Sphaerotilus montanus: one gene and its partner. Each later gene encodes a partner of the first gene's protein in a complex. Links are inferred from orthologs where the notes say so. Each region holds a gene or a part of one and is shown on either strand. Other genes may lie near its edges. The genes, in order: accC and accD.

Region 1 (3,195 bases):
CTGAAAGAACTGCAAGAGTGGGTCGGTGCTGCAGGCGCAGGCACCACAGGATGAACGGTTTGGTTCTTGCGCGAACCTCGGCCCGTGGCATCATCGCGGACCTCGCCGACCGGGTCTCAATTTGTGAAGACCGTCATCGAATGGAACAGAAAAGCGCGTAAAGTCTGGGGTTTGGCTGACAAACCCGCGGCAACACGGCCCATCTGACGCGAGTCCTGCACGCGAACCGACGCGACAGGGCCGCCGCCGGCCAGCGGGGCACGCATCCGACTGCCCCGCTCACTGCAACCCGAGTATCACGGAGCCCCCATGGACCTTCGCAAGCTGAAGACCCTGATCGATCTGGTGTCGGAATCCAACGTCTCCGAACTGGAGATCACCGAAGCCGACGGCAAGGTGCGCATCGTCAAGCAAAGTACGGCACCCGCCATGGTGATGGCCGCGCACTACCCCGGTCAGCCCATGGCCCATCCGGCACCTGCCGCACCGGTGGCGGCTGCCGCGCCGGCGGCACCGGTGGCCGAGGTCATCACCGGCCATGTCGTCAAGTCGCCGATGGTCGGCACCTTCTACCGCGCCTCCAACCCCGGCGCCAAGGCGCTGGCCGACGTGGGCACGGTCATCAAGAAGGGCCAGTCGGTGTGCATCATCGAGGCCATGAAGATCATGAACGAGATCGAGTCGGACGTGGACGGCACGGTCACCAAGGTGTTCGTCGAGAACGGCCAGGCCGTCGAGTACGGACAGCCGCTGTTCATCATCGAATAAGGCCCGCGCCATCATGTTCAAGAAGATCCTGATCGCCAACCGCGGCGAGATCGCGCTGCGCATCCAGCGGGCGTGCCGCGAGATGGGCATCCAGGCGGTGGTGGTGTATTCCGAAGCGGACCGCGACGCCAAGTACGTCAAGCTCGCCGACGAAGCCGTCTGCATCGGCCCCGCCCCGTCGCAGAAGAGCTATCTGCACATGCCCGCCATCATCTCGGCCGCCGAGGTGACGGACGCCGAGGCGATCCACCCGGGCTACGGATTCCTGTCCGAGAACGCCGACTTCGCCGAACGTGTCGAGAAGAGCGGCTTCGCCTTCATCGGCCCGCGCCCCGAATCGATCCGTCTGATGGGCGACAAGGTCTCGGCCAAGGACGCGATGGTCAAGGCCGGTGTGCCGACCGTGCCCGGCTCGGTGGGCGAACTGCCCGACGACCCGAAGGAGATCATCCGCATGGGCCGCGAGACCGGCTATCCGGTGATCATCAAGGCGGCCGGCGGCGGTGGTGGACGGGGCATGCGCGTGGTGCACGCCGAGGCGGCCCTGCTGCACGCCGTGGAGACGACCAAGGCGGAAGCGGGCGCGGCCTTCAACAACCCGGCCGTCTACATGGAGAAATATCTCCAGAACCCGCGCCACATCGAGATCCAGGTCCTCGCCGACCAGCACGGCCACGCCGTCTGGCTGGGCGAGCGCGACTGCTCCATGCAGCGCCGCCACCAGAAGATCATCGAGGAAGCGCCGGCACCGGGCATTCCGCGCAAGGTGATCGAGAAGATCGGCGAACGCTGCGCGGCGGCCTGCCGCAAGATCAACTACCGCGGCGCGGGCACCTTCGAGTTCCTGTACGAGAACGGCGAGTTCTTCTTCATCGAGATGAACACCCGCGTGCAGGTCGAGCATCCGGTGACCGAACTGGTGACCGGCATCGACATCGTGCAGCAGCAGATCCGCATCGCCGCCGGCGAGGAGCTGCCCTTCACGCAGAAGCAGATCACCCAGCGCGGCCACGCCATCGAGTGCCGCATCAACGCCGAGGATCCGTTCAAGTTCACGCCGTCGCCGGGTCGCATCACGATGTGGCACCCGCCGGGCGGACCGGGCGTGCGCGTCGATTCGCATGCCTACAGCAACTACTTCGTGCCGTCGAACTACGACTCGATGATCGGCAAGATCATCGTGCACGCCGACACGCGCGACCAGGCGCTGGCCCGCATGCGCAGCGCGCTGAGCGAGATGCTGGTCGAAGGCATCCAGACCAACATCCCGCTGCACCGGCAGCTGATGTCCGACGCCGCCTTCGTGGAGGGTGGCACCAGCATCCATTACCTCGAAGGCTGGCTGGCCGCACGGAAGTCGCTGGGATGATCGAGCTGACCCTGCTCTGTCCGGCCGACCAGGTCGATGCGGTGTCCGATGCGCTGATGGAGGAGCTGGACGCGCTGGCCGTCACCGTCGAGGACGCGGACGCCGACACGCCCGACGAAGCCCCCATCTTCGGCGAGCCGGGCATGCCCGCGACGCTGTCGGCCAGCATTGGTGGCTGGCAGCGTTCGGTCGTCAAGGCCCTGTTCAACGACGAGGATGCCGCCACCGACGCCTGCACCCTGCTGCTGGCCCAGGACGGCGAGGATGGCGACAGCGCCTTCACCGATCTGCACGTCCAGGGGCTCTACCCCGTGGCGGACCAGGACTGGGTGCGTCTGACACAGTCGCAGTTCGAGCCGGTGCTGATCACGTCCGAGTTCTGGATCGTGCCCTCGTGGCACAAGCCACCGGCAGGCGCCACGCGCGTGATGCGGCTGGATCCCGGCCTGGCCTTCGGCACGGGCACGCATCCGACCACCCGCATGTGCCTGCGCTGGATCGCCCGCCACGCCGATCTGGCAAACCCGTGGCCACGTGTGCTCGACTACGGCTGTGGCTCGGGCATCCTGGCCATCGGCGCCGGACTGCACGGCGCCCGTGACATCGACGCGGTGGACATCGACTTCGCCGCCGTGGAGTCGAGCCGGGCCAATGCAGCAGCGAATGGCGTGACCCTGCACCGGGTCGGTCTGCCGGACCTGGCCGAAGGGCAGTACCCGGTCGTGCTGGCGAACATCCTGGCCGCACCGCTGAAGCTGCTGGCGCCGCTGTTGAGCGGTCATGTCGCACCGGGCGGTTCGCTGGTGATGGCAGGCCTGCTGGAACGCCAGATCGAGGAACTGCAGGCGACGTATGCCCCCTGGCTCGCGCTGGAAGTGGCAGATCGTGAAGATGGCTGGGTGCTGCTGACGGCGCGCCGCCCCTGAAATCGGGTGGTAATGGCATGATTCCGGCATGAGTCTGGCCACTTCCTGCCCCTCCTGCGGCACCGTCTTCCGGGTAGTGCAGGACCAACTGAAGATCTCCGAGGGCTGGGTCCGCTGCGGGCATTGCCAGGA
Region 2 (3,316 bases), 1.3 Mb from region 1 along the record:
GCCGCCAGCCGGACGCCGTGGTCGCCTGCGTGGGCGGCGGCAGCAACGCGATGGGCATCTTCCACCCCTACATTCCGCATGAAGGCACGCGCCTGATCGGCGTCGAGGCGGCGGGCGAGGGTCTGGACACGCTCAAGCATTCGGCTTCGCTGCAACTCGGCAAGCCCGGCGTGCTGCACGGCAACCGCACCTACATCCTGCAGGACGCCAACGGCCAGATCACCGAGACGCACTCCGTGTCGGCCGGGCTGGACTACCCCGGCGTGGGCCCGGAGCACGCTTATCTGAAGGACATCGGTCGCGCCGAGTACGTGGGCATCACCGACAAGGAGGCGCTGGAGGCCTTCCACTACCTCTGCCGCACCGAGGGCATCATCCCGGCGCTGGAGTCGAGCCACGCGGTCGCCTACGCGATGAAACTGGCGAAGACGATGCGTCCGGACCAGCACATCCTGGTCAACCTGTCCGGCCGTGGCGACAAGGACATCGGCACCGTCGCCGACCTGTCGGGGGCCGATTTCTACTGCCGCCCGTCGTGTCGCGGGCAGAGCGTCAAGGGAGGTGCGCTGTGAGCCGCATCCAGACCACCTTCGCGCGCCTGGCCGCGCAGGGCCGCAAGGCGCTGATTCCCTATGTGACCGCAGGCGATCCGTACGCCGATGTGACCGTCGACCTGATGCACGGCATGGTCGCGGCGGGCGCCGACGTGATCGAACTCGGCGTTCCGTTCTCGGACCCGATGGCCGACGGCCCGGTGATCCAGCGCGCCAGCGAGCGCGCGCTGCTCAAGCACATCAGCACGGCGCACGTGCTGGAGATGGTGCGCGCCTTCCGCGAGACGGATGCGACGACGCCGGTGGTGCTGATGGGCTATGCCAACCCGGTCGAGTGCTACGGGCCGGACCGCTTCGTGGACGACGCGAAGAAGGCTGGCGTCGATGGCGTGCTCGTCGTGGACTATCCGCCGCAGGAATGCGAAGCCTTCGCCGCACGGCTGCGCGCCGCGGACATGGATGCGATCTTCCTGCTCGCTCCGACGTCGACTGACCAGCGCATGGCCGAAGTCGGCCGCATCGCCACAGGCTACGTCTACTACGTCTCGCTCAAGGGCGTGACCGGCGCCGGTCACCTCGACACCGACGCGGTCGCGCGCATGGTGCCGCGCATCCGCGCCCAGGTGAGCGTGCCAGTGGGCGTCGGCTTCGGCATCCGGGACGCAGAAACCGCCGTCGCCGTGGCCCGTGTGTCGGACGCGGTGGTGATCGGTTCCCGTATCATCCAGTTGATCGAAAACGAACCGCGCGAGCGGGTGGTACCGGTCGCTGCCGGTTTCCTCCGCGAGATCCGTGCGGCATTGGATACCCTCCAAGGAGAAACCGCATGAGTTGGCTCGACAAGCTGCTGCCCCCCAAGATCCAGCAGACCAAACCCAGCGAGCGCCGCACGGTGCCGGAAGGCCTGTGGGTCAAGTGCGCGTCCTGCGAGACGGTGCTCTACAAGACCGACCTGGAGGGCAACCTCAACGTCTGTCCCAAGTGCGGCCACCACCACCGCATCGACGCCCGCGCCCGCCTGAACGGCTTCCTCGACGACGAAGGCCGCTACGAGATCGGCCAGGAAGTCCTGCCGGTCGATGCGCTGAAGTTCAAGGACAGCAAGAAGTACCCTGAGCGTCTGAAGGAAGCCATGGAGGCCACCGGCGAGACCGACGCACTGGTTGTGATGGGCGGCTCTGTGTTGAGCATTCCGCTGGTCGCCGCCGCGTTCGAGTTCGACTTCATGGGCGGCTCGATGGGTTCGGTGGTCGGCGAGCGTTTCGTGCGCGGGGTCGAGACAGCCATCGAGCAGAAGGTGCCGTTCGTCTGCTTCACCGCCACGGGTGGCGCGCGCATGCAGGAGGGCCTGCTGTCGCTGATGCAGATGGCCAAGACCAACGCCGCGCTGACCCGCCTCGGCAAGGCGAAGCTGCCCTACATCAGCGTGCTGACCGACCCGACCATGGGCGGCGTGTCGGCGGGCTTCGCGTTCGTGGGTGACGTGGTCATCGCCGAACCGAAGGCGCTGATCGGTTTTGCCGGCCCGCGCGTGATCGAGAACACCGTGCGCGAGAAGCTGCCGGAAGGCTTCCAGCGCTCGGAGTTCCTGATCGAGAAGGGCGCGCTGGACATGATCGTGGACCGCCGCGAGCTGCGCCAGACCGTCGCCCGCCTGCTGGCCATGCTGCAGCGCCAGAGCGCGGACGCGGTGTCCTGAACCCGCATTCCACGCGCTGTGCTCACGGGGGCGTCGCAAGACGCCCCTTCGGTTTTTCGAAGAGATCTTCATGCCCCAGACCCTGTCCGACTGGCTCGCGCACTGCGAGCGCCTGCACCCGGTGACCATCCAGCTCGGCCTCGACCGGGTGCAGCGCGTGCGCGAGCGGCTGGGCCTGCAGTTCGACGTGCCGGTCTACACGGTGGCGGGCACCAATGGAAAGGGCTCGACCTGCGCGATGCTCGAAGCCATCCTGCTGCAGGGCGGCTACCGCACCGCGGTGTACGGGTCGCCGCATCTGGTGCATTTCGAGGAGCGGCTGCGGCTCAATGGCGACGTGGTCCGGGCCGAGGTGCTGCTGCCGCACTTCGCCGCGGTCGAAGCGGCACGCCAGGGCGAATCGCTGACCTATTTCGAGTTCACGACGCTGGCCATCCTGCACTGCATCGCCGCGCAGCCGCTGGACGTGGTGATCCTCGAAGTCGGTCTGGGCGGGCGGCTGGACGCCGTCAACATCATCGATGCCGACTGCGCCATCATCACCAGCATCGACCTCGACCACATGGACTACCTCGGCCCGGACCGCGAGGCCATCGGCCGCGAGAAGGCCGGGATCATGCGGGCCGGTCGGCCGGTGATCGTGTCCGATCCGGTGCCGCCGCGCAGCGTGATCGACCATGCCGAAGCGCTGGGTGCAGACCTGTGGCGCTTCGGTCGCGATTTCAACTACGCGGGCGATCGCCAGCAGTGGAACTGGAGCGGGCGAGGGCGCCGCTACAACGCGATGGCCTACCCGGCACTGCGTGGTGCGAACCAGCTGATCAACGCGTCGGGTGTGCTCGCGGCGCTGGACGCGATGCGACCGCGCCTGTCGGTGCCGGCCCAGGCGGTGCGCAATGGTCTGGCGATGGTGGAACTGCCGGGGCGCTTCCAGGTCGTTCCTGGCCAGCCGGCGCTGGTGCTGGATGTGGCGCACAACCCGCATGCGTCCGCCGTTCTGGCACAGAACCTTGACCAGATGGGCTACTTCCCGCGCACGCATGCCGTGCTGGGTGCCATGGCC

The links.
Region 2: the proteins of accC (region 1) and accD are in contact, whole or in part, in a solved structure (PDB 8UXZ), measured with the Escherichia coli proteins. The link is inferred for Sphaerotilus montanus from one-to-one orthologs.

What each region holds. Positions count from the first base shown.
Region 1 is NZ_JACCFH010000001.1:1,399,240-1,402,434, forward strand. What follows is about bases 82-2,959. They hold accC (acetyl-CoA carboxylase biotin carboxylase subunit), read left to right. Parts: upstream 82-781; coding sequence 782-2,137; downstream 2,138-2,959. Other genes in these bases: accB (acetyl-CoA carboxylase biotin carboxyl carrier protein), read left to right, coding at 310-768; prmA (50S ribosomal protein L11 methyltransferase), read left to right, coding at 2,134-2,959. Also shown: BDD16_RS06170 (TlpA family protein disulfide reductase), read left to right, coding at 1-54; more of prmA, read left to right, coding at 2,960-3,063; BDD16_RS06190 (zinc-ribbon and DUF3426 domain-containing protein), read left to right, coding at 3,092-3,195. UniProt on the Escherichia coli protein: This protein is a component of the acetyl coenzyme A carboxylase complex; first, biotin carboxylase catalyzes the carboxylation of the carrier protein and then the transcarboxylase transfers the carboxyl group to form malonyl-CoA.
Region 2 is NZ_JACCFH010000001.1:108,798-112,113, reverse strand. What follows is about bases 318-3,316. They hold accD (acetyl-CoA carboxylase, carboxyltransferase subunit beta), read left to right. Parts: upstream 318-1,380; coding sequence 1,381-2,253; downstream 2,254-3,316. Other genes in these bases: folC (bifunctional tetrahydrofolate synthase/dihydrofolate synthase), read left to right, coding at 2,324-3,316; trpA (tryptophan synthase subunit alpha), read left to right, coding at 569-1,384; trpB (tryptophan synthase subunit beta), read left to right, coding at 318-572. Outside these bases: more of trpB, read left to right, coding at 1-317.